Regions from separate parts of the Bradyrhizobium sp. AZCC 1588 genome, predicted to be linked through region 3. Evidence: predicted binding sites of a transcription regulator. Region 3 holds the regulator's gene; each other region holds the start of a gene.
What was found. The regulator LexA, encoded in region 3, represses DNA repair genes until DNA is damaged. The targets are predictions, from matches to a motif close to TGTTCNNNNTGTGTTCNG.

Region 1 (9,744 bases), 2.8 Mb from region 3:
CAAATTTAAAAGTCCCGTGTACTCAAGACGCAATCAAGAAATAAGTCGTGCATTGGGAGAAACGCTTTGATCAAGCCATGGATCTTTGAATTCATGCAGGCCCCGAACCTGAGCGACGGGGAGATCCTGCCCAGTACCGTCACTGCCGTGTTCGACGAAGGCTACGCGCATTGGCTCGAAGTCGAAAAGCTGGGGTTCGAAGGAATATTCTTTAGCGAACATCACTTCGGTCACTCATACAGCCCCTCTCCCAACCTGTTGATCGCGGCTATTTCTCGCCACACGACCCGACTGCGGCTGGGAACGATGGGAATGGTCGTGCCGCTTTATGCGCCATGGCGCATCATCGAAGAACTGACGATGCTCGATCACCTGACAAAGGGACGCCTCGAGATCGGCTTTGCAGCCGGCGTGCCGCAGGAGCTCGCGCGGATAGGCTTGGGGATAGAGGAGGCCCGCGAGCGCTTCAACGAGGCTTTGGAAATACTCGACGCCGCCCTCGTGAACCACGTCGTCAGCCACAGCGGAAAGTATTGGAAATTCGAAAACCTCAGCCTGATGCCGAACGTCTTCCTGCAGCCGTCTCCGCCAAAATGGACAACTGTTGTAAGTACCGGATCCGCGCAGAAATCCGCTCAAAGGCAATCCAAGATTTGCACCGGCTTCGAATCCGTCTCCCGCATATCGGAAATTTTCGACGTGTATCGGAAGGAGTCTGCCCGGTTGGGATTTTCGGTAGGGCCCGATCAGCTCGCAATCCGGCGCAATGTCTCCATTTCATACGATGCGGCTGAGGCGCGCGAGGAATCCCATGCCGCGAAGGCAGCGACTCTGAAAGTTGTGGCTGGCGATCCGCGCGTTGTCCAAGGCACATCCTCATTGCTCGATGCGCCGAGGGCTGGGGCCGGCTTTTCACTGCACGACGACGACTACATCGCCGGCACGCCGGCGCAGGTCGCCGAACAAATCATCGATCAATGCCGCAAATGCGGCGCGGGCCATTTTCTCGCGATGCTGGGAAGGAGCTTTACGCCGCGCCGCCGGGAAACACTCGCTCTATTCGGCGAGGAGGTAATCCCCCAATTGCGCCGAGCTGAGATCGCTTGATGCGAGCTAGCGCAGTGTCTTCGTAGGGTGGGCAAAGCGGAGCGTGCCCACCGCTCACGAGCGGTGCGTGTTGTGGTGGGCACGCTCCGCTTTGCCCACCCTACGCAGCTACGCAGGTCGCCCGATTGGATCGGGCGAGCATTTCGGCTTGCAGGCGCAACAACTGGAGCGAAGCATGATTCAGGATAAGCCTCTTATTCTCGGGATAGGAGGAACCCCGCGGCGCGGGTCATCGTCCGAACGCGCGCTCGTGATCAGCCTCAAGGCCGCCGAGGATGAAGGCGCAAGGACCCTTCTTCTCTCCGGCGCAGAACTGCTTCTGCCGATGTATATGCCCGGACAGCAACAGTCCGATCAGGCTTCGCGTCTCCTGGCCGCGCTTCGTGCCTGCCACGGCATTATCATTTCGTCGCCTGCCTACCACGGATCGATATCCGGACTGATAAAGAACGCGCTCGACTACGCGGAAGAACTCAGAACGGATACACGCGCCTACCTGGATGGAATTCCCGTTGGCTGCATCGCCTGTGCTGGCGGGTGGCAGGCGGTTGGGCAAACATTAGCCGCGCTTCGGACGGTTGCTCATTCCCTCAGAGGCTGGCCAACGCCGCTTGGCGCCATGTTGAACACATCCGGCGCGCTGTTCGACGCCGAGGGAAACTGCACAGATGCGGCAACCAGACGTCAGCTTGAGACGGTGGGGCAGCAGGTGATCGACTTCGTGCGCATGCAATCTCGCGGCAGATTGGCAGCGCACTCTTTTTCGACGGATACGATGGTCCAACCGTAGCGCCAGTTCGCTGCCAGGAAGGAGTTTGACGTGGTATTCGAAACGATAAAGCTCGAGATCGATGGCGTTGACACGGTCATAAAAGTCATCGGGAGGGGTCCGGCCGTCCTGGCGCTTCACGGAGCGGCAACGATCGAGGGGCAAGAATGGGCGCGCGGTTTGGCCGACAGGTTTCGAGTCTATCTGCCATTCCACCCCGGCTTCGGCGAAAGCGGAGCTGCGCCGCATATCTGCGGGATGCAGGATTTGATCGTCCATAATTTGCGACTCATCGCAGCATTGGAGCTGGATCGGCCGCACCTCGTGGGTCATTCCATGGGCGGCTGGATGGCGGCAGAAATGGCGGTGGTCGCCGGCGAACGTTTTGCTCGTCTGGTGCTGAACGCGCCTGCCGGGCTCAACCATCCTGATCATCGCGGCGCCGACCCCACCAAAGTCGCTCCGCAAGATTTGCCTGGCTACCTGGCGCATCGAACGGAAATCGCAGCCCAATACTTTCCCGGAGGCTCGCTTGCACCCCCGCCAGAGCAGTTCATTGCGGCAAGGGAAAAGGAAGCCAAGGCGCTGAGCAACATTCAGAAGGCCCACGGCATGGGACACCCGAATCTCCGTCGATGGCTAAGCCGGATACCCAACGAAACGCTCGTCGTGTGGGGCGACAGGGACAGGATCGCACTTGCCAGTCAGGCGGAACTCTGGGCAAGCGCGATTCCAAAAGCACGCACTCGTATCGTGCCCGGCGTTGGGCACTTCGCCATGCAGGAAGACCCCGCCTGTGTCACGGCGATCGGCGATTTCCTCGCGGGTTGAAAGTGACTTACCCCGCCCGCTCTCTTTCATATGCGGAACGGGATCCTGCGGATGGATCGAGCGATCCATCGCTATTCCTTCAAATAGTAAGACCCAGGGAGATAATCATGAGAGCCATTGTGGTCGCGATCGCCTTCACCGCGGGCCTAATATCCACTTCGCTGGCACAGACCTCGCTAGCACAGACCTGGCCCAGCCAGTCCATTCGCCTCATTGTCAACTTTCCCGCGGGAGGAGCAGCAGATCAGCTCGCGCGCCTTGTAGGTCAGCCTCTCAGCGAAGCTTTCGGTCAGTCGGTCGTGATCGAAAACAGGGGAGGCGCTGGCGGAAATCTGGGCGGAGAATTCGTGGCGAGGTCGGCGCCGGATGGCTACACCCTGCTGATGTCTTCAGGCGGAATGGTGGCGATCAATCCGCATCTGTATGCCAAAATGCCATTCGACCCCACGAAGGACATCATCCCCGTCGCGTCCGTTGCACGCGTGCCTTTCTATCTCGTCATTCGGGCGGACAGTCCGGTGCGGGATTTCAAGGAATTCATTGCTGACCTGAAGGCCAATCCGGAAAAGCGGAATTTTGGATCGCCCGGTATCGGCAGCTCTCCCCATCTTGCGGCAGAAATGTTGAAGAACATGACCGGCACAAGCGCAGTGCACGTGCCGTACCGCGGTGCAGCGCCTGCGCTCAATGACCTGCTCGGGGGGCAACTCGACTTTCTGTTCGATCCCGGCATCGCCATCGAGCACGTGAAAGCCGGCAAGCTGCGTGCTCTTGCGATCGGAAGCCCCCAACGATCGCCGCAACTTCCGAATGTACCCACGCTCGACGAACTCGGCCTGACCGGCTTTGATGCGGATGCCCTATTCGGCATCTACGCGCCAGCCGGAACATCACCCGATGTTGTCGCGCGTTTGAACAAGGAAGTTAATCGATCGCTTGCAACCGCCGCGTTGAGCGAGCGTTTCGCGACCCTCGGAAACATCGCCGCACCGATGTCTCCGGAAGAGTTCAAGGAAAAGTCCCGCAAAGACTCCGAGCGGTTCGGCGCGATCATACGCGAGCGGGGCATTCGCGCCGCCAACTAGCTGCAAGTTTCGTAGCCGGCCTCTGTGGCGCTTGACGTGCTGATCAGGCTCCACGCCGCTTGGAGTAGTTCACGGACTTTCACTTCTGCCGCACGGGTTGGCGGATCACGGTCTTGAGCTTTTCAGGCGCCGTCTTGCGAGGGTCGCTCAGATAGACCTCATGATGCCGACCGGCGAAGTCGTAGCCGCCCGAAGGCATGATCTCCCGGTGCAACCTCGCGAGCAGCGGTCCTTCGTCGTCGTAGCTGCCCACGTGCAGTGCCTGGAGGCAGAGACCTTCCTCCAGGCTTTCGAGCCGCAGACTGTCAGGAAGCGCGCCGAGCTTCTCTCGCGCCTTGATCCTGGCAGCCAGGAAGGTTTCGTCATCCACATAGTCCGGCACCATGATCATCATGGTCCACTCCCACTCGTCCTTGCGCCGAGCGGAGAAGCTCTCGGGATCGGGAGCTGACCAAAGTCCCTCCAATGGCATCACGACGAAGTCTTTCCCGTTTGCCTTGCAGGAGAATTTGATCGTAAAGGCCGTCGCGTAGAGGCTTTCCACGGCCAGCCTATAAGCTTGCGCGGTGTTCGGGTCACCATGACCATCTACCATGAGGTAGGAAACCGGCGGCACATCGATCGTCACGAAGCGGTTAAGGGGAGCGGTGAAGAGCGGCTTCCTCACCTTCTTTAGATCCAGCTTCTCCATCTACCCCTCACAGCATTCTGAACATGTTTGGCGGCCGGACCCGGCCAGTCTTGCTAGACCACACTAAACCATCTTGCGCAGAATGCGTTGAGCCAAGAGAGCCATAGTGAGGAGGCGGCACCTTATGGAAAAGAACGTAAAGGACTTGTTTGAGCGCTATGCGCACCTGTTCCGAATGGCGCTCAGGGATCAAGTGGATATGGACCAGGTGACGTCTTCATACGCCACTTCGTTCGTTGCTGCCTCGCCGGCTGGCGTCAGTGTCGGCCGGAATGACGAGCACTTGAAGCAGATGATGCAACAGGGGTTTGAACATTATCGCCGGATCGGTACCAAGGATATGCGACTTCGCAATGTCCGCATCGCACCTATCGACGAGCACCATTGCCTGGCGCACGTCGCTTGGACCGCCATCTACGACCGTGGCAGCGAAGTGGATGTTTCCATTGATTTTGAGGTCCATTACCTGGTGCAGCAGCTCGAAGACACACCAAAGATCTTTGGATGGGTGTCAGGGGACGAGCAAGCCGTTCTGAAAGAACACGGCATCGTCTGAGTTCCGCTTCCGCCCTTCGCGCCCCGGTGCAACCAGCAGATCTCGGGCTGGCTGCGATTTGTGCTATGCTTGCAAACAGCCTTCAGCCACATCAAACGCTGTTTCACCGGTCCCGTTATGGCTGACATAACAGATACCGCTGGTGTCATTGTCCGGCCGCCGATCGCGTGGGCGCTCGCGGTGCTCGCCGGGTTCGCGCTCAACTGGCTCATGCCCTTGCCGTTCTTGCCGACCGCGCTACCTGCAGGCTGGCTAGGCGCAATAGTGTTCGCCCTCGCGTTGGCGCTGGTCGCGTGGGCGATCTCTACCATGACCCGGGCCGGCTCGAACGTGCCCACCAACCTGCCGACCACGACCATCGTGGAGGCTGGCCCCTACCGCTTCACGCGAAATCCCATCTATCTCGGCATGGTGCTGGGGCTGATCGGCTTGGCCATTGCCTTCAACAGCTTCTGGCTGTTGATGACGCTGGTGCCCTTCGCGCTAGTCATCCGCTACGGTGTGATCGCCCGCGAGGAAGCCTACCTCGAGCGCAAGTTCGGGGACGTCTATCGCCGCTACTGCGCGCGGGTACGGCGCTGGCTATAGGGCTTGTCGGCCAGGACCAGCGCCGGGGGAACCCGTGCCTCGCCGTTCCCGCTCCGTAAATCGGCATGGGCATGGGTCGTGGGAAGGCGTATATTTGTGTGGTCCTTCGCGCAAAATGATCAACCTCTCGTGGAGGTGGCCATGAAATATGTGCTGCTTGGTAATCTGAGCCCGGAATGGGCAAGCAAGCAATCGGAGCGGATCGGCAAGGCCAAGACAAAACTCGACAAGCTAGGCATCAAGGTCGAGTCGATCCACTACACGCAGGGCTACTACGATTTCGTCGACATCGTCGATGCCCCGAATGAGGCGGCGATGCTCGCGTTCTCCGTCTGGTACGCGACGCAAGGTTTGGGCCGGATCCAAAGTATGCCGGCCTTCGACACCAAGACCTTCGAAGCCGCGATCAAGGACGCAGCGGGCTAGGCGTCGAGCAGTGGTTCACGGCTTTCCTGCGAACCACCCGTTCGCTTGTGCAAGCTGGGTGGAGCATTCTTCCCGGGCCTGGTGCTGAGCTTACCCCGGAGTGATCGAAAAACCGGCGCGGCACGGTCGATGAAGATTGGGCATGATGCCGCCAGCCGCTACGCAGCGACTACTGCGGTGGTACAGCCTGCCTCTCGACCGCGCGTTCGATCAGATCGAGCCGCGATTTCCAAGGGTCGGCTTGCACGACCGCTGTGGCGTCAGGCGTGAACATCATCAGCTCGGACTTTGCGGGATCGAAGGGCGGCCATGTGGGCAGGCCGCTGCGGTTCGGATCGCCGGTTTTGGCGAACTCAGCAATGTAGCCCATAAATAGATCAGCCATCGCGCGGTCCTTTGCCGTTGCGGCCGCACCGTACGTCGCAGCTAGCGTGCCGAAGAGATAGGACACTTCCTTGGCATGCTCCGCGGTGCCTTTCGGCCGCAGCGATTCGGCGACATATCCAAACCGGTAGAGCCACGCCGGCTGGCCGGCTGCGGTCACCTGTTTCGCGACGAAGCGAGCTGGCTCATGCATCGTGATATCCACCGCGATGTTCTTGATCGCGGCGCCCGGGTCCACCGCGCTTGCGAAATATACGGCGTTCGCGACCGGCGCATCCGCGCCGAAGAACGACAGGGGATTATCCCGGGGCGGAAACACGACCGGCAAATCGTCGCTCGTCGTACCGATCAGCACCGGCACCTTGGCCGCCGTGCGCTTGCGCAACGCCTCGCCGGGCATGTCCATGCCGGTCACGATCTTGCCGTCGACGATCGGGCCGCCGGCATAGGTGTCCACCTTTCCCAGCAACGCCTCCACGCCGAGGTCGCTACTGACTTTCTGCGCCGGCAGGGCCCGCAGCGCCGCAAGCACGTCGGCGCCGCTTCCGGTGATACCCACGCTCTGCACAAAGGCGACGCCGGCCTCTTCGGCCCGCGCACGCGATGCTCCGATCCCATAGGTGCGGCCGCCGCCCGACATGACCACGGCGCGATGAAACAAGCCGTGCGCCGCGGGCCACGCCAAGTGATGCATCACGGAAACCGCACCAGCGGACTCGCCCGCGATCGTCACCTGCTTTGCATCGCCACCGAACTGAGCAATGTTACGCTGTACCCATTGCAGCGCGGCGAGTTGATCGAGGAAGCCGTAATTGCCGGGTGCTTCTTCGTCCGAAGCCGTCAGCGCCGGATGCATAAAGAACCCGAGCCGCCCCAGGCGGTAATTCAGGGACACCACGACCAGGCCCTGGCCTGCGAGCGCACTGCCATCGAAGGTCGGCGCGGATGCTCCGCCAGCGATGAAGCCGCCGCCGTGAATCCACACCAGGACCGGGAACCGATCGCCTGGCTTGAGCGCGGCCGGGCGCCATACATTCAAGAACAGGCAATCCTCGTCGAACTTGCCACCGCTCGCGGCGGCAGCGCCCGGTGTTGGCTTCTGTACGCAGTCGGAGCCGTATTCAGCGGCCTGACGTACGTCGCGCCAGGCCGCAGCCGGCTGCGGTGCGCGCCAGCGCAAAGCCCCAACCGGCGGTGCTGCGTACGGAACACCCTTGAAGGCAGCAACGTCGTTCGAAGCGACGCCCCTTATTATCCCAGCTTCGACGGTCACAGTCGGTGCGGTCTGGGCCGCAGCAGGAGAGAGCGCGCCGAGCGCGCTGGCCGCCGCTACAAGCAGAACCTTGCGGTAGAGTCGTCCGTTCATGGCGCTTCCAATCACGCCTAACGGGGGATGTCCGGAGACGTTCCGAGGCGGCGGCGCGCAGGGCCCCTGGGATGATGGCGAACGACGGCGTAGGACTGGCCGCTAGAAGCCTCTGTAGCGGAGCAACTCGCGCAGCAAGAATGGCGGTGACTAGCGACACAACCCGATGTATTCATGGCGATTCTCTGACCACTTGACGTGGCGCGCTGCCTATGTTCTCTTTTTGTTCTTTGGGCAACGCGTACGAGGTTTTTCTTTCATGCATGACATTTGCACTGACGCCGGGTCGATCACGCTCTTCATTCATAATGACGACGATACGCCCGTCGAATTCGTCCGGCAGCTCCTTCGCAACGTCTTCGGCAAGTCGGAACGGGAAGCGATCGCATTCACCGCGCTGATCGAGAACGAAGAGAAGGTGGCCTGCGGCCCCTACCCGGGCCCGGTCGCCAAGGCGCTGCTGGATTCGGCACGGCAAAGCATCGGCGCCGCCGGTCATGGTTTGCTGATCACCAGCGAAACCGCGACCACGAAAGGCGCATGCGATCTTTGCGGAGCACCGGCGGCTGGCAGTGAAATCCGGCTTGCCGGCAGGACAGCGTGCCTCTGCAACAGCTGCCTGCTTGCCGTCAGGCGCGCATCGGAGGCCGTGCCTGGAGACGAGTTCAAATACGCCTGGCTCGCGCTTGACTGGCATTTTGCCGGAATCCCGCGAAACCAGCTGGTGACGAGAGCGCGGCAGTTTCCCGGCCACATGCGCGCCGACGTCCAGGTCGCGGTCGACCAGTTGCTCGCCTCGCCGCTGCACTTCTTCGGCATTCACGAGGAGTATCGCTATGAGACGCTGGTATTTGCGGCCCTGATGAAGGAGAGCCGGAACGCACCCACGCTTGCGCCGCCGCAGTACCACGACGTCGAAATCGGTGAAGCGCAGCCGGTGAAATGCCTGCATAACGGACTGTGGCTGTGCAGCGCCGGCGAGCTCCGCTACGCCGTGCTGCTTTCGTTTCATCGCGAATACCAGCATGAGGCTGCGATACGCATCGAGATCGCCGTGCCGGCCGGCGCCGCCGGCGACGCACTGGTGCAACGTTCGTTCGCCGAGCTTGAAGAGGCGGTGCACGCCGCGCGTTCCTATCGCGGCAAGATCCTTTCGCTCGAAGGTGGATCCGACTATCGCGGACGGTCGAGCGGGGTCATGGTGCACCGGCTGCCGGCAGTCGGACGTGAGGAAGTCATCTTGCCCGAACAGACGCTGAAGCTGCTCGATCGCAACGTCATGGGCTTTGTCGGCAATCGCGCCGCGCTTCGCAAGCTGGGCCAATCGACCCGCAAGGGCATCCTGCTTTACGGCCCGCCGGGCACCGGCAAGACGCACACGATCCGTTACCTCGCGACCAATTTGCCCGGACATACGACGTTGATCATCACGGCCGAGCAGGTGGGGTTGCTCGGCGCCTATATGAAGCTGGCGCGCCTGTTGCAGCCGACGATGGTCGTGATCGAGGACGTCGACCTCATCGCCCGCGATCGCGAAGAGATGGGATCGTGTGAAGAGCCGCTGCTCAACAAGCTGCTCAACGAAATGGACGGGCTGAAGGAGGACTCCGACATCCTGTTCGTCCTGACCACCAACCGGCCGGAGCAGCTTGAAGGCGCGCTGGCCGGCCGGCCCGGACGTATCGACCAGGCGATCGAAGTGCCGCTGCCCGACGGCATCGGCCGCAGCAAGCTTGTTCAGCTCTATGGCAAGGACCTGCCGATGGATCAGACCATCATTGATGAGACCGTGAACCGCACGAAGGGCGTCAGCGCCGCGTTCATCAAGGAATTGATGCGGCGTATCGCGCAAACGAGCATTTTTCGGGATGGCGGTTCGACGGTCGAATTCGGCGACATCAGCGAAGCGCTGGACGACATGTTGTTCACTGGCGGCAGACT
Region 2 (9,744 bases), 4.3 Mb from region 3:
GCGCGGCTTCTCCGGCTTATCGATGGCAAAGGCGCGGGTGCGCTCCGCGTGCAGATCGGTGACGTGAAGCGCCTTCTGGTACTCGACCTTTATCAGCGAAGCGGCGACGCGCGCGGTTTCCCAATCCTCGGCCAGTACCAGCGCGAGCGGTTGTCCGCTGAAATGGATCATGTCGTCGTAGAGCGGGCGATAGGGTGAGCCTTTTTCCGGCGCGACTTCGTCCTTGTAGGCGTCATCCTTGTCGGGCATCTGCGGTCGATTCCGATGGGTCAGCACGTCGATCACGCCATCAACCTCCAGCGCCCCGCTGGTGTCGATGCGCACGATCCGCCCCTTCGGTATCGTCGATTCGACGACATAGCCATGGACGAGGCCGGCGACGTTGAAATCGCCGGCATATTTGGCTTCGCCGGTGACCTTGGCCCTGCCGTCGACGCGGGATGTCGCTGATCCGATATAGCTTGCCATGGCGCTCACCGTATTTTCTTGTCGGAGACCGACTGCGGCGTGCCTCGCGCGGCCTGATCGAGCGTGCGAATGATAGCGCGCCGCGCCAGGCCGATCTTGAAATCGTTGTGCCCGTAGCCTTTGGCGCCGTGCAGCAGCCAATCCGCGGCTTTCGCAAATGCGGTCGCGTCAGTGCGTTGTCCGAGCAGGGCCGCTTCGGCCGCGGTACTGCGCCATGGCTTGTGTGCGACGCCGCCGAGCGCCAGGCGGGCTTCCTTGATCGTGTCGCCGTCGAGTTCGAGCGCTGCCGCCACCGATACCAGCGCGAACGCGTACGATAGACGATCGCGGATCTTCAGGTAGGAATAGTTTGCGCTAAACCCTTTTGGCGGAAGCTCGATGGCCGTGATGATCTCATCGGGTTCCAGATTGGTGTCGCGCTGCGGCGTGTTGCCGGGCAGGCGATGGAAATCCGCAAACGCGATGGTGCGCGCCCCAGCTGGACCCGTGACATGCACGGTGGCTTCGAGCGCTGCGAGTGCCACGCACATGTCGGAAGGATGCGTAGCGATGCAGGCCGCGCTGGTTCCGAGGATCGCATTGATGCGGTTGACGCCATCGATCGCCGAGCAGCCGCTACCCGGCTCACGTTTGTTGCACGGCGTCGCCGTGTCGTAATAGTAGAAGCAGCGCGTCCGCTGCAGCAGGTTGCCGCCGGTCGAGGCCATGTTGCGCAACTGCTGCGACGCGCCTGATAGTATCGCGCGCGAGAGCAGTGGATAGCGCTGTTCGATCAGGGGGTGGTAGGCGAGGTCGGTGTTCGGCACCATCGCGCCGATCAGAACGCCACCGGCGGAGGTTGGTTCGACGCTCCTGAGCGGCAGGTGCGAAATATCGATCAGCCGGCTCGGACCCTCGACATCATATTTGATCAGGTCGATCAGGTTGGTGCCGCCCGCAATGAATTTTGCCGAAGGATCCGTGGCAATCTGCTTGATGGCATCGGCGACGTCGTTTGCGCGCGCATATTGGAACGGGGTCATGATCGCTCCATCGCCTGCTGGATCGCCGCCACGATGTTCGGATAGGCGCCGCAGCGGCAGATGTTGCCGCTCATGAGTTCGCGAATCTCGTCGGCCGTTTTGGCCTTGCCCTCGGCGATCAGCCCGGCGGCCGAGCAGATCTGTCCCGACGTGCAGTAGCCGCACTGAAATGCATCATGATCGATAAAGGCCTGCTGCAGCGGATGCAGCTCGCCGTCATGTGCAAGGCCCTCGACGGTGATGATTTCGGCGCCTTGCTTCATCACCGCCAGCGTCAGGCAGGAATTGATCCGCCGCCCGTCGACCAGAACGGTACACGCGCCGCATTGTCCGTGGTCGCAGCCCTTCTTGGTGCCCGTCAGGTCGAGATGATCGCGTAGCGCGTCGAGTAACGTCGTCCACGGGGCGGCCGTCAGTTCCATGCGGTTGCCGTTGACGGTCAGCCTGATCGGAATTTTCTCCGGCACGGTGACCATCCGCGTTGCACGCCTTGCTGCGCCAGATCGGGCCATTTTTGACCTCCGCCTGCTTGATCTCCGCCTGTCTTATCTCGACCTGCCTTGGCTGGTGCGCGAGGGGCCTGCGCGGGGACGATCCAGCCTGCTTGACCTGGCGCGCTGAGGGAGCCGTCAGCCGCGGTTCCACGCCTGCCTATCAACGAGTTCGAACAAGGAAGGTTCAGGGCGAAAGCGCGATAGCCGCAACCGCTTCACGGCACGCTTTTCAGGCAGCCATCGGCGCAATCGCGCGAAACGGCGCATGCCATTTGATGCGATATGCGCGGTGAGGGCGAGTGTGGCTAAAGCCGGTAGGCCGTGCGGAAGCCGCCCCAGTGGCGGCCCTTGACGCGGATCGGCACGTCGATCTCGCGCATCATCACGGTGTTGCCGTTGCCCATGTCGCGGGCGTAGCTCTGGATCAGATAGGCGCGCTGATTGCGCCCGGCGGCGAGTCCGGCCGGATCGTTGAAGATACGGCGGTTGCGGCTGTTGGCGGTATTCCAGGTGACGTCGCCCGGGCGCTGTGGGTGCGAATAGATTTTGTTGTGCACCGGCAAATAGCCGTTGGTGTCGATCATGGCGCAGAACGCCATCCGCTTGTCCTTGGCAAGGAACGCTTCCTGGAACGGCGGCAGCGCGCGATCGGCCCAGTCCAGGATTTTGGTGCGATATTGCACCGGGTTGCTGCCTGGTATCTCGACGTAGTTGGTGTCGAACATGTCTTCCATTGAGATGGCGCCGCTATCGATCCCGTTCTCGAAGATTTTCTTCAGCGCGGCGCCGGCTTCCATCGCGCGGGTGACCGCCTCGGTGTTGTCGTCCTGGATCGACCACAGCTTGTCTTCGATCTTCTCGATCAGCGCGGCATTCGTCCGCTCGAACCGGGCCTGCGTGCCGGCCTTCGAGCGCTCACTGACGCGAATGCGGCAAGCGCCGATATCCTGCAACGTCGCCTCAAAACTCTGGCCCTGCGCCAGCCTTTCGGCGTCTGGCCCGCTGACCAGGATGCCATCGATCGAAATCTCATAGACCGGCGCCGATATCACGCCGCGCGGCGTCTGGATTTCGATCTTGAGGCTGCACGGTAGTTTTTGCTGTTCGCGGCGCTCGGTGCGATCACCCTGGCGCAGCAGCACTGCGCAACGCGCCTTGAGCTTCTGCGCAAACGCGGTGACGGCCCGTCCGGCCTTGGCGACGCTTTCGCCATGGGCCTCGGCTTCCTTGGTGGCGCTGTCGATTTCGGTGGCGCTGGCGCCGACGGAAGCGATGAAGCTCGAAGCGGAGGCCGCATTGTCGGCCATCTCGCCGGTGGTCGCGCTCTGCTCGGCGACCGCGCCGTTGACGTTCTCGAACACCGGGCGGATCGCCTCGATCGACTGCGTGATGCGATGCACGGCATCGACCGAGCCCGCGGCATCCCGCTGCAGTGCCTCGATCTTCTTCGTGATTTCCTCCGTCGCGCTTTGGGTCTGCACCGCGAGCGCCTTCACTTCGGTGGCGACGACGGCAAAGCCGCGCCCGGCTTCGCCGGCGCGTGCGGCCTCGATGGTGGAATTGAGCGCCAAGAGCGTGGTTTGCCGCGCGATCTGCGCGATCAGGTTGACCACGTTGCCGATCGCGGCCGATGATTCCCTCAGGCGGTCGACATTGGCGCCGGCTTCGCGGGCGGCCTCACTGGCTTGGTCGGCGAGCTTGCCGGCGTCGCGCACCTGGGAGCCGATCCCTTGCGCCGATTGGGTGAACTTGTCGGCGGCGTGCGAAAACGTCGTCGCCGTGCCCTGTGCAGCGCTGGTGCGGCTCGTCAGGGCGTCGGTGCGCTGGCGAATGGTGGAGAGCGTCGCAGCGGTCGCCTCGGCGCCGCCGGCGACCGAATTGGCCGCCCGCTCGAGCTGGCGGATCATCGCGCCGAGTTCGAGTTCCAGAAGTTCGAGGATGGCCTGGGCCGAGTCGCCATCGCCCGAGACGGCCTCCGTCACGGCGCCGGCCGTCTGAACCTTGGGCTGGACGGCAGGCAAAGCCGGTTCCGCCACCTGCTTTTTGAACAAACCGAAGGCCATGGAGTCCCTTAAAAGTTGAGGGCGCGTGCGAAATCCTCTCATCCGAGCATGAAATCATGGTTAACAACTGCCTGATATTTCGGCGCGCGGCAGTACCGGCATACCCGGATGGGACGTAAATCTTTGATTTCAGCCGGTTGCCGGCCTATAAGGCCGCGCTTCACCCCTACACCCCGGATGAATCCAAGAGACTCCGCATGGCCGGCCATTCCCAATTCAAGAACATCATGCACCGCAAGGGCCGGCAGGATGCCCAGAAGTCCAAGCTGTTCAGCAAGCTGGCGCGCGAAATCACCGTTGCCGCCAAATTGGGAACCCCGGACCCGGCCATGAACCCCCGGCTCCGCGCGGCCGTGATCGCGGCGCGGCAGGAAAACATGCCGAAGGACAATATCGAGCGCGCCATCAAGAAGGCGATCGGCGGCGAAAGCGAGAGCTATGACGAGATCCGCTACGAGGGCTACGGCCCCGGCGGCGTCGCCATCATCGTCGAGGCGCTGACGGACAACCGCAACCGCGCCGCCTCCGACATCCGCTCCTATTTCACCAAGTCCGGTGGCAATCTCGGCGAAACCGGCTCGGTCGCCTTCATGTTCGACCGCACCGGCATCATCGAATACGACGCCAGCAAGGCCTCCGACGACGCGATGCTGGAAGCCGCGATCGAGGCCGGCGCCGACGACGTTGTATCCAGCGAAAGCGGCCACGAGATCTACGCCTCGCAGGAAACCTTTCGCGAGGTTGCGAAAGCGCTGGAAGCCAAGTTCGGCGAAGCCCGCAAGGCAGCGCTGACCTGGAAGCCGCAGAACACGGTCGCGGTGGATGACGAGACCGGCGAGAAGCTGTTGAAGCTGATGGACCTGTTGAACGAGCACGACGACGTGCAGAACGTCTACGCCAATTTCGAGGTTTCCGACGCGCTGGTCGCCAAGATGGGCGGGTAGGGTGTCACGTGTCCCGGACGCGGTGCAGCCTAGGCGATGCGAAGCATCGTCCGGTAGCGCTGCTCAGTAGAGCCGGGACCCATGCTGCTGAGTACCGTGCGGATAGATGGGCTCCGGCTCTGCGTCGCGTCACTTCGTGTCGCGCCGCGTCCGGGGCACGGCCAGCCTCATCCAGGGGATTTCCGTTCTCTTTATGTTTCGTTCATCCGGCTCTGGCGTTATCACTACGCCATGACATCCCCACCGATTCGCCACCCCGTCCGGATTATCGGCATCGACCCCGGCCTGCGCCGTACCGGCTGGGGCGTGATCGAGACCGAGGGCAACCGGCTCGTCTTCATCGGCTGCGGCTCGGTGGAGCCGCCGGACAACCTGCCTATAGCGAGCCGCCTGCTGGCGATCCATGAAGGGCTTGCCACAGTCCTCGGCGATTTCAAGCCGGCGGAAGCCGCAGTGGAGCAGACTTTTGTCAACAAGGACGGCGTCGCCACCCTGAAGCTAGGCCAGGCCCGCGGCGTCGCCATGTTGGCGCCCGCGATGTTCGGCATATCGGTTGCGGAATACGCGCCCAATCAAGTGAAGAAGACCGTGGTCGGAGCGGGCCACGCCGACAAGAACCAGATCGCGGTGATGCTGAAGATATTGCTGCCGAAGGCCGAGCCCAAATCCGCCGACGCCGCCGACGCGCTGGCGATCGCGATTACGCACGCCCATCACCGCCAGGGCGCAGCACTGCGGATGAAAGTGGCGAGCGCATGATGGGCTGCCGCCGCGTCAGGCCAAGTGAGGGAAGCACACTCGTCAGGCTCCCTCCCCCCTTGCGGGGGAGGGTTGGGGAGAGGGGTAAGCCGCGGGTTCCGACCGAAGATGCGCGACGACAATGTATCAACGAACTTAGCTACACAGTCGATGAGGGAAGCGCTGGCCTCGCTGTACGTCAGGCAATCGAGCAAGCGGCACCCCTCTCCCTAACCCTCCCCCGCAAGGGGGGAGGGAACCCCTTAGCCGGTGCGTCCCTCACTTTTGTCGGCGCCGCCATCGCCTTCGAATCCGGGACGTCACAATGATCGGTAAACTCAAAGGCCTGATCGATTCCTACGGCGAGGATTTTGTCATCCTCGACGTCGGAGGCGTCGGTTATCAGGTGCATTGCTCGTCGCGCACGCTGCAGGCGCTGCCGTCGCCCGGCGAGGCTGCGGTGCTCTCGATCGAAACCTATGTCCGCGAGGATCAAATCAAGCTGTTCGGCTTCCGCACCGATACCGAGCGCGAATGGTTCCGCCTCTTGCAGACCGTGCAGGGCGTCGGCGCCAAGGTCGCGTTGGCAGTGCTGTCGACGCTGCCGCCGGCCGAACTCGCCAATGCGATTGCGCTGCGCGACAAGGCCGCGGTGTCGCGCACGCCGGGCGTCGGCCCCAAGGTCGCCGAGCGCATCGTGTCTGAATTGAAGGACAAGGCGCCGGCGTTCGCCAATGTCGATCCCGCCGTGGTGCATCTGGCCGGCGCCATCGACAGCGACCGCGCACCGCGCCCGGTCACCGACGCGATCTCGGCGCTGGTCAATCTCGGCTACGGCCAGCCACAGGCCGCCGCCGCCATCGCCACCGCCTCGCGCAGCGCGGGCGAGAATGCCGAGACGGCTCAGCTTATCCGGCTGGGCCTGAAGGAACTGGCGAAATAGACTATGTTCGCCACTGACTGTCGAAGGAATGCGTTGCTGCCATGTTGAGCGAGAAAGACCAGGAACTAATTGCTGCCGCGATTGACGCGATCAGGCCGCGTTATCGCAATAAGTGGCAGGAGGTCGGCGCTGCGATGCGCACCCGCGACGGCCGCATCGTCACCGGTGTGAATATCGACGCCTATATCGGCCGGATCGCCGTCTGCGCGGAGGCGATCGCCATTGGGCGCGCCATCACCGAAACCGGCGATCGCGGCATCGAGACCATCGTCGCCGTGCGCCATCCCAAGCCGGACGAGCCCGGCAGTATCGCCGTGGTATCGCCCTGCGGCATCTGTCGCGAACTGATCCACGATTACGATGCAAAGGCGCGGGTCATCGTTCCCGACAATGGCCGCGAGCCGAAGGTCGTCACCATCGGCGAGCTTTTGCCCAACAAGTACCGGAGGGGCAACGGGTGAACACCCCCTCCCGCATCGTCACCCCCGAGCGACGCAGCGACGATGTCGGCGACACCGCGCTGCGTCCGCAATTGCTGTCCGAATTCGTCGGCCAGGCGCAGGCACGCAAGAATCTCTCGATCTTCATCGAGGCCGCGCGCAAGCGGGGCGAGGCGCTGGACCACGTGCTGTTCGTCGGGCCTCCCGGCCTCGGCAAGACCACGCTGGCGCAGATCGTCGCGCGCGAACTCGGCGTCGGCTTTCGCGCCACTTCCGGTCCTGTCATCGCCAAGGCCGGCGATCTTGCCGCACTGCTCACCAATCTCGAAGAGCGCGACGTGCTCTTCATCGACGAAATCCATCGCCTCAGCCCAGCCGTCGAGGAGGTGCTGTACCCCGCGATGGAAGATTTTCAGCTCGACCTCATCATCGGCGAGGGGCCGGCGGCGCGTTCGGTCAAGATCGATCTCGCAAAGTTCACTCTTGTCGGCGCCACGACGCGCGCAGGGTTGTTGACCAATCCGCTGCGCGACCGTTTCGGCATTCCGATCCGGCTGAACTTCTACACCGAGGAAGAGCTGGAGAAGATCGTCAGCCGCGGCGCCCGCGTGCTCAACATCGGCATGACGCCTGACGGCGCCAACGAAATCGCGCGCCGCGCCCGCGGCACGCCGCGCATCGCCGGCCGCCTGTTGCGCCGCGTGCGTGATTTCGCGTCCGCAGCCGACGCCAGCTCGGTCGACCGCGCCATCGCCGACCACGCGCTGAGCGCGCTGGAAGTCGATGCCGCCGGCCTCGATGCCATGGACCGTCGCTATCTGACGACCATCGCGATGAACTATGGCGGCGGCCCGGTCGGCGTCGAGACCATGGCGGCGGCGCTATCCGAGCCGCGGGACGCCATCGAGGACATCATCGAGCCCTATCTGATCCAGTGCGGCTATCTGCAGCGCACCCCGCGCGGTAGGCTGCTCACCTCGCACGCCTTCCGCCACCTCGGCCTCGCCGAGCCCGCCCGCGATCCCGCGCAGTTCGGCTTGTTCGGCAACGGCGACGATTGAGCGCTTCGAACCCGATCATTCCGGCGGTGCACTAAGGGCAGAATCGCTGGTGAGAAGCTGCTGGAGGTCTGCTAACGTTCTGCACAAACGCACCCCAATTCGGGCCCAATCCGCCACCATGTTGGCGCTGCATCACGATTGGATCACATGTTAACACGCCGTCATTTCTTGAAGTCCATGGGTGGCCTGGGCGCGCTGGGCGCCTCAACCACCGCTTACGGGTTCAGCGCGCCGGTCGTCCGGCTTCGCGTCGTGCGGTACAACATCTCGCCGCCACAATGGCCGGCAGGTCTCAAGCTCAGGATCGCCGCCATCGCCGACCTCCACGCCTGCGATCCCTGGATGTCGCTCGATCATATCGGTGAGATCGTCGAACGCACCAATACGCTCAAGCCCGACATCGTCGTCATGCTCGGCGACTACGTGGCCGGACATCGCAAGGTGACACGCTTCATTCCCGACGCCGAATGGGCGGGAGCGTTGGCCGGATTGAAGGCGCCGCTCGGCGTGCATGCGGTGCTCGGCAATCACGACTGGTGGGAAGACAAGGAAGTGCAGCGCAACGGGCAGGGGCTGCCGAGCGCGGGCCGTGCGCTGGAAGCTGTCGGTATCCCGGTGTACGAAAACGACGCGAAGAAACTCACCAAGAATGGCCAATCGTTCTGGCTTGCCGGATTGGGCGACCAGCTCGCTTACATTCCGGCCCGCCGCTTCAGGCCGCTCAAGCGGATCGGCGTCGACGATCTCGGCGCGACGCTGGCGAAGATCACCGACGATGCGCCGGTGGTCCTGATGGCGCACGAGCCTGACATCGCGCGCCGCGTGCCCGCGCGCGTTGCGCTGCAGCTCTCCGGACACACCCATGGCGGCCAGGTGCGGATGCTGGGCTGGTCGCCGATCTCGCCGTCCGGCCAGCAGCTCGCCTATGGCCATATCAAGATGAACTGCGACGTCGTCGTCTCCGGCGGCCTCGGCTGCAGCATCATGCCGTTCCGGCTCGGGGTGCCACCAGAGATCGTGCTGGTGACGGTGGGGGCGGGGCGGCCGGCGGTGGCGTAAGTTGAAGCAGTCCGGTTACCTGTGCATTCAGCCCTGAAGCTGATACTCTCTCCCGATGGATATACCCGTCGAAAGAGCTAGGAAGTTCTCGGAGCTTGAGCGTCTGATCGAAGAAGGTATGGCTGACGTGAAAGCGGGCCGTATTGTGCCCTGGGATCTGAAAGAGTTTCTCAGGCTGGCTCGCGAGCAAGTAAATCATTTGAAATGACTCCTTACCTCGACGGCGAGATCCGCGACGGCCGCCATCACATGCAGGTCCGTGTCTATTACGAAGACACCGATTTTTCAGGCATCGTCTATCACGCCAATTACCTGCGCTTCATGGAGCGCGGGCGCACCAATCATCTGCGGCTGATGGGCGCCTCGCAGCATGCGCTGTTCGAGCAGGCGCAGGAGGAGATGCCGGGCTTTGCCTTCGTAGTCCGCTCGATGCAACTAGACTTTCTGCGGCCGGCGCGTATGGACGACGTGCTCGACGTGGTGACATGGCCGGTCGCGGTGAAGGGCGCTTC
Region 3 (9,744 bases):
CGCGCAGCGCGCCGGCCACGATTTCGGACGCCGAAGCCGAGCCGCCGTTGATCAGCACGACCAGCGGCTTGCCCTTGGTGATGTCGCCGCCGCGCGCGGTGAAGCGCTGGGTTTCCTCCGAAGTGCGGCCACGCGTCGAGACCACCTCGCCCCGGTTCATGAAGGTGCTCGACACCGACACCGCCTGGTCGAGCAACCCGCCGGGATTGTTGCGGAGATCGATCACGTAGCCCGCGAGTTTTTCCGGCGGAATTTCCTTCGAGATGCTGGCGATCGCCTTCTTCAAGCCGTCGGTGGTCTGCTCGTTGAAGCGGGTGATCCTGATGTAACCGATGTCGCCGCCGTCGGCCTTGAAGCGGACCGGCCGCACCCGGATGATCTCGCGCACGATGGCGACGTCGATCGGCGCGGCGGCCCCCTTGCGCACGACCTTGAGGCGGATCTTGCTGTTGGCGGGGCCCTTCATCCGGCCTACCGCCTGTTCGAGGGTCATGCCCTGGATGACCTCGTCGTCGATCTGGGTGATCACGTCGCCTGACAGCATGCCGGCCCTGGCCGCGGGCGTATCGTCGATCGGCGTCACCACCTTGACGAGGCCATCTTCCATCGTCACCTCGATGCCGAGCCCACCGAACTCGCCATGGGTGGTCTCCTGCATGTCGCTCCAGCCCTTCTCATTCATGTACCGCGAATGAGGATCGAGCGCTGAAATCATGCCGTTGATGGCGCCTTCCATCAGCTTGGAATCGTCGGGCTTCTCGACATAGCTGGTCTTGATCCGCTCGAACACATTGCCGAACAGATTGAGCTGGGTGTAGGTGTCGGAACGGGCCGCGGCCTTTGCCGCCGCCACCAGATGCGCCCCTTGAGGTCCGATCACGAGAGCGGTCAGACACGCACCCGTCACCGTGCCGAGAAGAAAGGCAAAATTCCTGCGCATCGTGGGGCGTCCCTCTATCTCTACGGACGCCCACACCATCCCTGTGAATCGGCGCCCCTGTCCCAGCCCCGCCAACTCACAATGGCTTTTTGGTCGGATCAAGGCACGCCGACCCGGGGCAATACGGTCGCTTTCAGAGTGTGAATGAAATCATCACGTTAGATGGCGAGTTCATCGTGCCCGGGCTAGCCGGCATCTTCTACTTTGCGGCGCCTTCGGCGGATTTGGCCTTTGACTTCGCTGCCGGCGCCTTGGCCGCCGCTTTCGGCGGTGTGCTGTCGCCGCGCATCGTCCCCCAGGGGTCCGAATTCTTCTGCTGCTCGGGGATGTTGCCGAGCGATCTCCGGTAGGCCCGCTCGGCGTCCTTCTCGGCCGCGATTTGCGAGGGCGTCTTGGGCTTGTCCTCCTCGCCATATCTGGCGGGACCTTGCTGGGCGGCGGCGGATCCGGCCAAAAAAGCGATCACGGCGACAGCGCCCAGGATTCTGCCAACAACTTGCATGCGACTACTCCCTGAAATTGGTCCCAAGCCTTAGCACAGCCGGCGTACGGGCTTAAGCGCCGGATTGGGCTGCGACGCAAATCACCGTGGCCGTTGCCGAGGCCGGTCCGGTTTTGTAAACGACTGCCATGAATTCGCCGCCAGTGCCCCATTCCGTCGATGCCTTGCTGTTCGACCTCGGCCGTGTCGTGCTCGACATCAGTTTCGAAGAGGTAATGACGTGCTGGGCAGGGCATGCGGGCTGCCCGCCTGCCGATCTCGCCGGACGCTTTGTGATGGACGACAGTTTCAAGCACCACGAGACCGGCCGGATCGACGATGCGGCGTTCTTTGCGGGCCTGCGCCAGTCGCTCGGCATCGGCATCACCGACGCGCAGTTCCTGGAAGGCTGGAACGCGATCTTCACCGGCGAGATGCCCGGAATTTCGCCGCTCCTGGCGCGTGCAGCAAAACGCCTGCCGCTCTATGCTTTTTCCAACACCAATCCGGCCCATGTCACGCATTTTTCGCAGGCCTATGCGGATGTGCTCGGCCATTTCCGCGAGATATTCCTGTCCTCCAGCATCGGTTTGCGCAAACCCGACGCCGAAGCCTATGATCATGTGGTAAAAGCGATCGGCGTGCCGGCGTCGCGGATCCTGTTCTTCGACGACTCGGCTGCCAATATCGAAGGTGCGCGGGCGCGCGGCCTTTCTGCCATCCACGTGACATCGACGGATGACGTGGCGAGGGCACTGACCGCACTTGGAATTTGAAGGAGGTCTGCCCGTGGCGTTGATGCCGGTTGCCGATGCGCTTGCCGCGATTCTTGCCGGTGCAGAGGCGCTGCCCGAAGAAATGGCGGCGCTCGATGACGCGTATCACCGCATTCTCGCACGCGACGTCGCCGCGCGGCGGACACAGCCGCCGCAGGCGATGTCGGCGATGGACGGCTATGCGGTGCGCGCGGCTGACGCCGCCGATGTCAGCGCACGGCTGAAGGTGATCGGCGAGGTCGCCGCCGGCCGTCCGTTCGAGCGGAAGGTCGGCCCGGGCGAGGCGGTGCGGATCTTTACCGGCGGCGTGATCCCCGATGGCGCCGACGCCGTCATCATCCAGGAAGACACTGGCGTCGAAGGCGATCATATCACCATCACGGAAGCTGCCGTTCCGGGGCGGCATATCCGCGCCGCGGGCGTTGATTTCCGCGAAGGCGACGTCCTCCTCAAACGCGGGCGCCGCCTCACCGACCGCGACCTCTCACTCGCCGCCGGCATGAACTACCCGGAGCTTGCAGTGCACCGTCGCCCGAAAGTTGCGATGCTGGCGACCGGCGACGAACTGGTGATGCCGGGCGCAAGCCCCAGCCCCGGCCAGATCGTCTATTCCAACGGCTACAGCTTGCGGGCGCTGGCGCGAGCCGAAGGGGCAGAAATCATTGACCTCGGAATCGCCGCCGACACCGTCGCCGCGACCACGGAAGGCATCCGCCGTGCCCGCAAGGCCGATGCCGACATCCTGATCACCATGGGCGGCGCTTCGGTCGGCGACCACGACCTCGTCAAGCGGTCGCTGGAGGCCGAGGCCGTCGCCATCGCGTTCTGGCGGATCGCGATGCGGCCGGGCAAGCCGATGATGCATGGCAGGCTGGAGGCGATGCGGGTGATCGGCCTGCCCGGCAATCCCGTTTCCTCCTATGTCTGCGGCTTCCTGTTCCTGGTGCCGCTGATTCGCGCTCTATCGGGCCGCGATACCATCCATCACCCGCGCGAAAGCGCCCTGCTCGGCCGCGATCTCGCCGCCAACGACCAGCGCGAAGACTATCTTCGCGCCTACCTCGAAACGCGCGACGACGGCACGCTGGTCGCCGTGCCGGTGAACCATCAGGACTCGTCGCTATCAGGGAATCTCGCTGCGGCACGGGCACTTGTGATACGTCCGCCGTTCGCGCCGGCTGCCGCAAAGGGCTCGCCTTGCGAGCTGCTCCGGCTGCCGGAATGACGCCTGAACCGCGCTCCGACAGCACTTTGGGCCGGAACCGCAATGCGTTCACCTGAAATTAAGTGGTTGCGGAACACATATCGAACATATAGTGTCCGTTCATGATTTGTTTCGACTGCTAGTGTCTTTGATTGAGAGTTTGGGGACTCCACGATCTGGGCTCTGAAGATTCGGAACGAGACGACGCCAACCGGGGGATTGCTCGCGATGCTTACGCGCAAACAGTACGAACTTCTGCGTTTCATCAATGAACGGCTGAAAGAGGCCGGCGTGCCGCCCTCCTTCGACGAGATGAAGGACGCGCTCGATCTGCGCTCGAAATCCGGAATCCACCGCCTCATCACGGCATTGGAGGAGCGCGGCTTCATCCGTCGCCTGCCCAACCGCGCCCGCGCCATCGAAGTCATCAAGCTGCCTGAGCTCGCAGCCGCCGCCAACAGCCGCCGCGGCTTCACGCCGAGCGTTATCGAGGGCACGCTCGGCAAGCGCACGGTGAGCGCGCCGGCCGCCGAGGACGACGGCAATCGCCCGGTCGCCGTGCCTGTCATGGGCCGGATTGCCGCCGGTACGCCGATCGAGGCGCTGCAGACCCGCAGCCACACCATCAGCGTACCGCCTGACATGCTCGGCTCCGGTGAACATTACGCGCTCGAAGTGCGCGGCGATTCCATGGTGGACGCCGGCATTCTCGACGGCGACATGGCGCTGATCCAACGCAACGAAACCGCCGACACCGGCGACATCGTCGTGGCGCTGATCGACGAGGAGGAAGCGACGCTGAAGCGCTTCCGCCGCCGCGGCGCCTCGATTGCGCTCGAGCCTGCCAACACCGCTTATGAAGTCCGCATCCTGCCGCCGAACCGGGTCCGGATTCAGGGCAAGCTGATCGGGCTGTACCGCAAATACTGACCCATTATGCCGTCCGGGCCGTGACGGAAAAGAGCCCCGGCCCGTGGCCGGGGTTTTTTGTTGCACGTGTGGAACTAAGGCACGTTAGCGCGTTTGTGAATGTGGCGCAGTGCGCCAGTCGCAGAATTGCCCAGAACAGAGAAAAGGCTCTGCGCCATGTCCACTCTGATAGAGGCCTGTGCCTCCTTCTAGACACGGGTCAGCTATCTCAAACGAGGGAGCCATCCGATGTGTGACTATAGCCTGCATGCTGTGGCTACGCGGCCTGCCGAGGTCGGCGAGACGCTGATCACGACGACATTCCGCGGTACATCGACCCGCGGCTTTGCGTCGGAACGCGAGCCTGCAGTGGCGGTCTGCATGCTTCCCGGCACCGAACTGGCGTTCGCTGAGGACGTCAAATACGACAACCGGTGGATCTGGACTCGAACCACCGACTGGCGGGTCGGCAAGTTCAATCAAATCGACCCCCATATATCCGACCGTCACCATGACGCGATCGAATTTCCCGACGGAAGCCATGTGCTGGTGACGCAGCTTTGCGAAGGCCAGCGCGCGACCGTGCTGCAATTGCCGGTGGTCCAGACCGGTGGCGAACGCGCGCCGAAGGTGACGGAAGCGCCTCCGGCCGAATCGATCGTGACCGGATAAACGCCCACGCGAATACGATCCGCCGGTCCAGGCCGGCGGATCGTGGTGGTACATTTTTCAGAACTCGGCACCGCAGGGGGCAGTCGGTGGTCAACAAGGTTACGTGGCAAAAAGCCGGGCGCGTCACTGAGCCCGGGCGGTACATGTTCAGGTACGGCTGGCTCACCATCACGGCCGAAGATCTCGCAATCTGGCGGCAATTCCCCGACGCATCGTTCACCCTGGTCGCTCTGCCGTCGGCGCCCGACGCGCCCGAGGAATTCCATCTCGGCGCGTTCGAAATACCAGCCAAGCCCACGGTCGACGAGCACTGAAGACCGTCTACTCCTCCGCCTGAAGGTCTGCCTCGGCCGGCGTGGCATCGACGCTGCGCGGTGGCACGACGCGCGGCGCAAGCACCGTGGTGTCGGCCTCGCTCTCGTCGGCTATGGCCGGCGACCACGGGCGGTCGATGCCCCTCGGCTTGACCGCCTCGACGGCAAATCCCTCCCGGCTGCGCCGCAACGTCATCGCGCCCTGCCGCCGCAGTCGTTCGGCGCCGATGACGGAAGCACCGCATGCCGGCGGGGCCTGCCGCAGCGTCACAATGATTGCTGCGCGCTCGCAATCGTCCGAAAACGCCTCGGGTCTGAGCGCCTGCGCGATCAGGGCGCCGCCGGCGGATTGCACCACGCAGCCAAGATCGTCGCATGAGACACCTGACGTGAGCGAGGCGTCGGCCGCGGTTCGCGCGTCCGCATCCGCCGCCAGCCACTCCTTCAAAAGAAAGACGTCCCGAGACCCCTTGGCCGCGTGCATCAAATGTAGCCGGCCATCCTGGCCGCGCACCCCGACATGGCGTCCGTCGGCGGAAATCAGGATATCCGGCTGCGGCACCCTCGCAGCCCACAGCGCCGCTGATAGTACCAGCGCCGCACCCGACCAGCGCAGCGGCGTGCGCAACAGGCCGAGCAGGATGATGCCGAGGCTCGCCGCAATCAGCGGGCCGATGCCGAAGGCCGGCACCCGGCCGACCGCGCCGGGTAACGCCGCGACCCATTGCGTCACCGCAATCATCCAGTCGATGCCGAGGCCCATGATCGCCCAGAACAGTCGATCGAAGCCGAACGGCATCGCGACGAGGCCGAGCAGGCCTGCCGGCATCACCAGCGCGGAGACCACCGGCATCGCCGCGAGGTTGGCGAGCACGCCGTAAGGCGTGACCCGGTGAAAGTGAAAGGCCGCGTAAGGCATGGTCGCAAGCCCCGCTACCAACGAGGCCAGCAACAGCATGGTGACTTCGCGGCCGCCCCACAGCGCCACGCGCGCCGTTGCGGTATGATCCGCCGTCGCCAACAGGCGCGGCATGCCGATCTGCACCAGCGCCACCAGCCCGAGCGTCGCCGCAAACGACATCTGAAAACTCGGATGTACCAGCGCTTCCGGCGCGACCGTGAGCACGATCAGGGCCGCGACCGCGAGCGTGCGAAACGTAATCGCGCGGCGATCGACCATGACGGCGATCAGCACCACGGCCGTCATGAAGAACGATCTTTGCGTCGCGACCTCGGCGCCCGACAGCAGCAAATAGAACGCAGCGGCAACGAGGGCTGCCGCCGCCGACCACTTCTTGATGGGCTGGCCGACCGTGAGCACAGGAAACAACGCCAATAGCGCCCGCACCGCAAAGAACACGACGCCGGCGACGACGGCCATGTGGTAGCCGGAGATCGACAGCACATGGCCGAGACCGGAGATGAACATCGCGTCGTTCACCGGCGGCGAGATCGCATCGCGCCGCCCGGTCAACAGCGCGGTCGCAATCGCGCGCCTGTCGCCTTCCAGCGTGGTCCTGATCCGCGCGTCAATCGTATCGCGCAGGCCTTGCATCACGGCCGAATAGCGCAGGCGGAGCCCGCCCGCGGCGGGCGGCTCGGCGGTCTTGATCGCGCCCATCACGAAGCCGGAGGCGCCGATGCCGGCGAAGAACATGTCGCGGCTGAAATCGTAGCTGCCCGGCCGCACCGGCGAAAGCGGCGGCAACAGCCGCGCCTTCAGCTCGACGAAGCTGCCGACCGGCGGAGCCGTGCCCTTCCTTACCGAGAGCCGTACCCGCTCCAGCTTCGTCGTTCCGCGCGCGCTTTCCATGGTGACGACGCGAAGGACAAAACGGTCGGTGCGCTCGCGAATGTCGCGCGTCTCGACAAAACCCGTCAGCGACACGGAAAACATCGGTCGCGCCAGCACGCCATGCGCAATCCGCGCGGTCTTCCAGGTCGCGACCGCAAAGCCCGCGGCGACGGCCGCGATCATCACCGCGGCGGGAAAGAATTTCTGCCGCCGCAACAGCACCGCCACCGCGCACAGCGCAACTGCCACTATGGCAGCCACCGACAGCACCGGCTCATGATCGGCAGCGAAGTAAAAGGCAATGCCGGTGCCGAATGCCACGGGTACCCACGGCAGCAGGCGCCCGGCGCCGGCTTCCGCGTGCGCCCATGCGCGCAGGGTCTCGATCAGCGGCGGCCAGAACGCGGGGCGCGCCGGCAAGAGTCCGCCGACCGGCGCCGCAGCACGCGGCGGCCAGGTGCCCACATAGCCCCGTTTTCGGCCCGACGTGTCGCCCTGCTCCGCCACCGAGCCTACACCTTACGATCTCGTGGAGACCGCAAGACTACCGGACGCTGTATTGTGGCCGCTAGCGGAACGGATGCAGAAACTTGAGGAAATGCACGCCGGCCGGCGTTACAATCATTTCATGAGACTTGCGGCCTGCCTTCTATTTGCTTTGGCGACGTCAGCATCCGCTGTCGCAGCGGCTGAACAATGCCGCTTCATCGAAGCAAGACCAGAGCGCGAAGCGTGCTATCAGCGCCAGGACGTTGCGCGGGCCGCCCGGCAAAAGGCTAACGAGGACCGGCAGGCACAGCAAAAGCTGTATGAGCCGATGGCCCAGGAGGATGCCCAACTCGCCAAATCCCTGCGCAGCATTTGCCGGGGCTGCTAGGCCGATCCCGAAGCACGCTTAACAACGCCCGTCGCGGCCGACCGCTACTCAAAGCGTAACCGTCCGGCCTGCGTTGTGTTGCCGCTGCTCTTCCCCGGAGCCACTATCCAATTCCGCCGACAACTCACCGGCAGGAACGCGCTCTTGAAAGCGCTCTTGCAAGTGCGCCGCAGCAGGATGCACACTGTGTGCGCGGGATCAGGTGTCAACGTCTACGGTTCTCAGCTCGACTGGAATTCACGGTCGCGCTCAGAATGAGAGGAGCATGACGCCATGCGAGAAACCGAAATCCACGACTATGCGCGGCAGTTACTGGAAGCACATGGCGCGAAGGCCATTGCGGAAGCTGCCCAGAATGCCATCGAACTCGAGGCAAAAGGCGAGGTCGAACTGGCCAGAACCTGGCGGCATATCGAAGACGCGATGAAGATGATGCGCGGTCCCCACCAAAGCTGAGGCTGCCGGCGCGGCAACGCAGAACGTGGGCCAGGAGCCGCCGCAAGTCGCTTCGCCACGGCTGAATGGCATCGCAACGTCCAAGATGCGGCTCTCCATTACAGGAGTTGAAGCCATGTTCCCGAAGTGTGCGACAGCCGAAGATCTCGTGAAGGCGATCAAGGACGAGAAGGTGCAGATGATCGATCTGCGCTTCACCGACTTGCCCGGGGTGTGGCAGCATTTTTCCGTCCCGCCGGGTGCAGCGAGTATCGATGCTCTGAGCGAAGGCATTGGGTTCGACGGATCGTCCATCCGCGGCTTCCAGGAAATTCAGGAAAGCGACATGCTGGTCGTGCCGGACCCGGCCACGGCCTTTCTCGACCCGTATTCGCCGGTATCGACCCTGGTCCTGATCTGCAACATCAGGGACCCCGTGACGGGTCAACCCTATAGTCGTGACGCCCGTTACATCGCCCAGAAGGCCGAAACCAACCTGAAAGGTACCGGCCACGCCGATACGAGTTATTTCGGCCCGGAGGCGGAGTTCTTTGTGTTCGACGAGGTGCGCTACGGACAAGGCATCAATCATGCCTTCCACGAAATCGATTCCAGTGAAGGGAGCTGGAATACCGGCGCGGAGGAAGAGCCGAATCTGGGCCACAAGCCGCGCCCCAAGGAAGGATATTTTCCCGTTCCCCCGACCGACAGCATGCAGGCTCTCCGCACCGAAATGGTGCTGACGATGGAACAGCTAGGCATCCAGATCGAAGCCCATCACCATGAAGTCGCGACCGGCGGCCAGAACGAGATCGACATGCGCTTCACTACGCTGACCCGCATGGCGGACAATCTGATGATCTACAAATACGTGGTGAAGAACACCGCCCGCGAGCACGGCAAGACCGCAACGTTCATGCCGAAGCCGCTGTTCGAGGACAACGCCTCGGGAATGCACGTTCACCAGTCCCTGTGGAAGGGCGAGACCAATCTGTTCTACGACAAAAGCGACTATGCCGAGTTGAGTCAGCTCGGCCGCTTCTACATCGGCGGCCTGTTGACCCACGCCTGGGCGTTGTGTGCGCTTTGCGCCCCCACCACGAACTCCTATCGGCGTCTGGTGCCCGGCTATGAGGCTCCGATCAATCTGGTCTATTCCCAGCGCAATCGCTCAGCCTGCTGCCGGATTCCGATGTATTCGCCGAACCCGCGGGCAAAGCGGGTTGAATTTCGCTCGCCGGATCCCTCCTGCAATCCCTATCTGGCCTTTGCCGCGATGCTGATGGCCGGTCTCGACGGCATCACCAGCCGGATCGATCCAGGCAGCCCGATCGACAAGAA

Region 1: the regulator LexA is predicted to act here: its motif matches at 8,017-8,034, upstream of V1277_RS17445 (ATP-dependent Clp protease adaptor ClpS).
Region 2: the regulator LexA is predicted to act here: its motif matches at 5,175-5,192, upstream of ruvC (crossover junction endodeoxyribonuclease RuvC).

The regions. Positions count from the first base shown of each region.
Region 1 covers NZ_JAZHSC010000001.1:3,723,167-3,732,910, reverse strand. Annotated here, with positions in the region: gene V1277_RS17490 (LLM class flavin-dependent oxidoreductase) at 67-1,107, shown strand; gene V1277_RS17485 (NADPH-dependent FMN reductase) at 1,283-1,897, shown strand; gene V1277_RS17480 (alpha/beta fold hydrolase) at 1,928-2,707, shown strand; gene V1277_RS17475 (Bug family tripartite tricarboxylate transporter substrate binding protein) at 2,815-3,792, shown strand; gene V1277_RS17470 (GyrI-like domain-containing protein) at 3,872-4,483, opposite strand; gene V1277_RS17465 (DUF6841 family protein) at 4,608-5,039, shown strand; gene V1277_RS17460 (methyltransferase family protein) at 5,157-5,627, shown strand; gene V1277_RS17455 (GYD domain-containing protein) at 5,769-6,053, shown strand; gene V1277_RS17450 (carboxylesterase/lipase family protein) at 6,223-7,803, opposite strand; gene V1277_RS17445 (ATP-dependent Clp protease adaptor ClpS) at 8,063-9,744, shown strand, end outside.
Region 2 covers NZ_JAZHSC010000001.1:2,186,459-2,196,202, reverse strand. Annotated here, with positions in the region: gene V1277_RS10290 (xanthine dehydrogenase family protein molybdopterin-binding subunit) at 1-468, opposite strand, end outside; gene V1277_RS10285 (FAD binding domain-containing protein) at 474-1,490, opposite strand; gene V1277_RS10280 ((2Fe-2S)-binding protein) at 1,487-1,966, opposite strand; gene V1277_RS10275 (methyl-accepting chemotaxis protein) at 2,290-4,047, opposite strand; gene V1277_RS10270 (YebC/PmpR family DNA-binding transcriptional regulator) at 4,245-4,991, shown strand; gene ruvC (crossover junction endodeoxyribonuclease RuvC) at 5,223-5,750, shown strand; gene ruvA (Holliday junction branch migration protein RuvA) at 6,055-6,672, shown strand; gene V1277_RS10255 (cytidine deaminase) at 6,714-7,133, shown strand; gene ruvB (Holliday junction branch migration DNA helicase RuvB) at 7,130-8,173, shown strand; gene V1277_RS10245 (metallophosphoesterase) at 8,321-9,232, shown strand; gene ybgC (tol-pal system-associated acyl-CoA thioesterase) at 9,437-9,744, shown strand, end outside.
Region 3 covers NZ_JAZHSC010000001.1:6,481,949-6,491,692, reverse strand. Annotated here, with positions in the region: gene V1277_RS30220 (S41 family peptidase) at 1-940, opposite strand, end outside; gene V1277_RS30215 (hypothetical protein) at 1,140-1,442, opposite strand; gene V1277_RS30210 (HAD family hydrolase) at 1,571-2,197, shown strand; gene V1277_RS30205 (molybdopterin molybdotransferase MoeA) at 2,211-3,422, shown strand; gene lexA (transcriptional repressor LexA) at 3,630-4,331, shown strand; gene V1277_RS30195 (hypothetical protein) at 4,560-4,982, shown strand; gene V1277_RS30190 (hypothetical protein) at 5,069-5,296, shown strand; gene V1277_RS30185 (ComEC/Rec2 family competence protein) at 5,304-7,598, opposite strand; gene V1277_RS30180 (hypothetical protein) at 8,242-8,424, shown strand; gene glnA (type I glutamate--ammonia ligase) at 8,540-9,744, shown strand, end outside.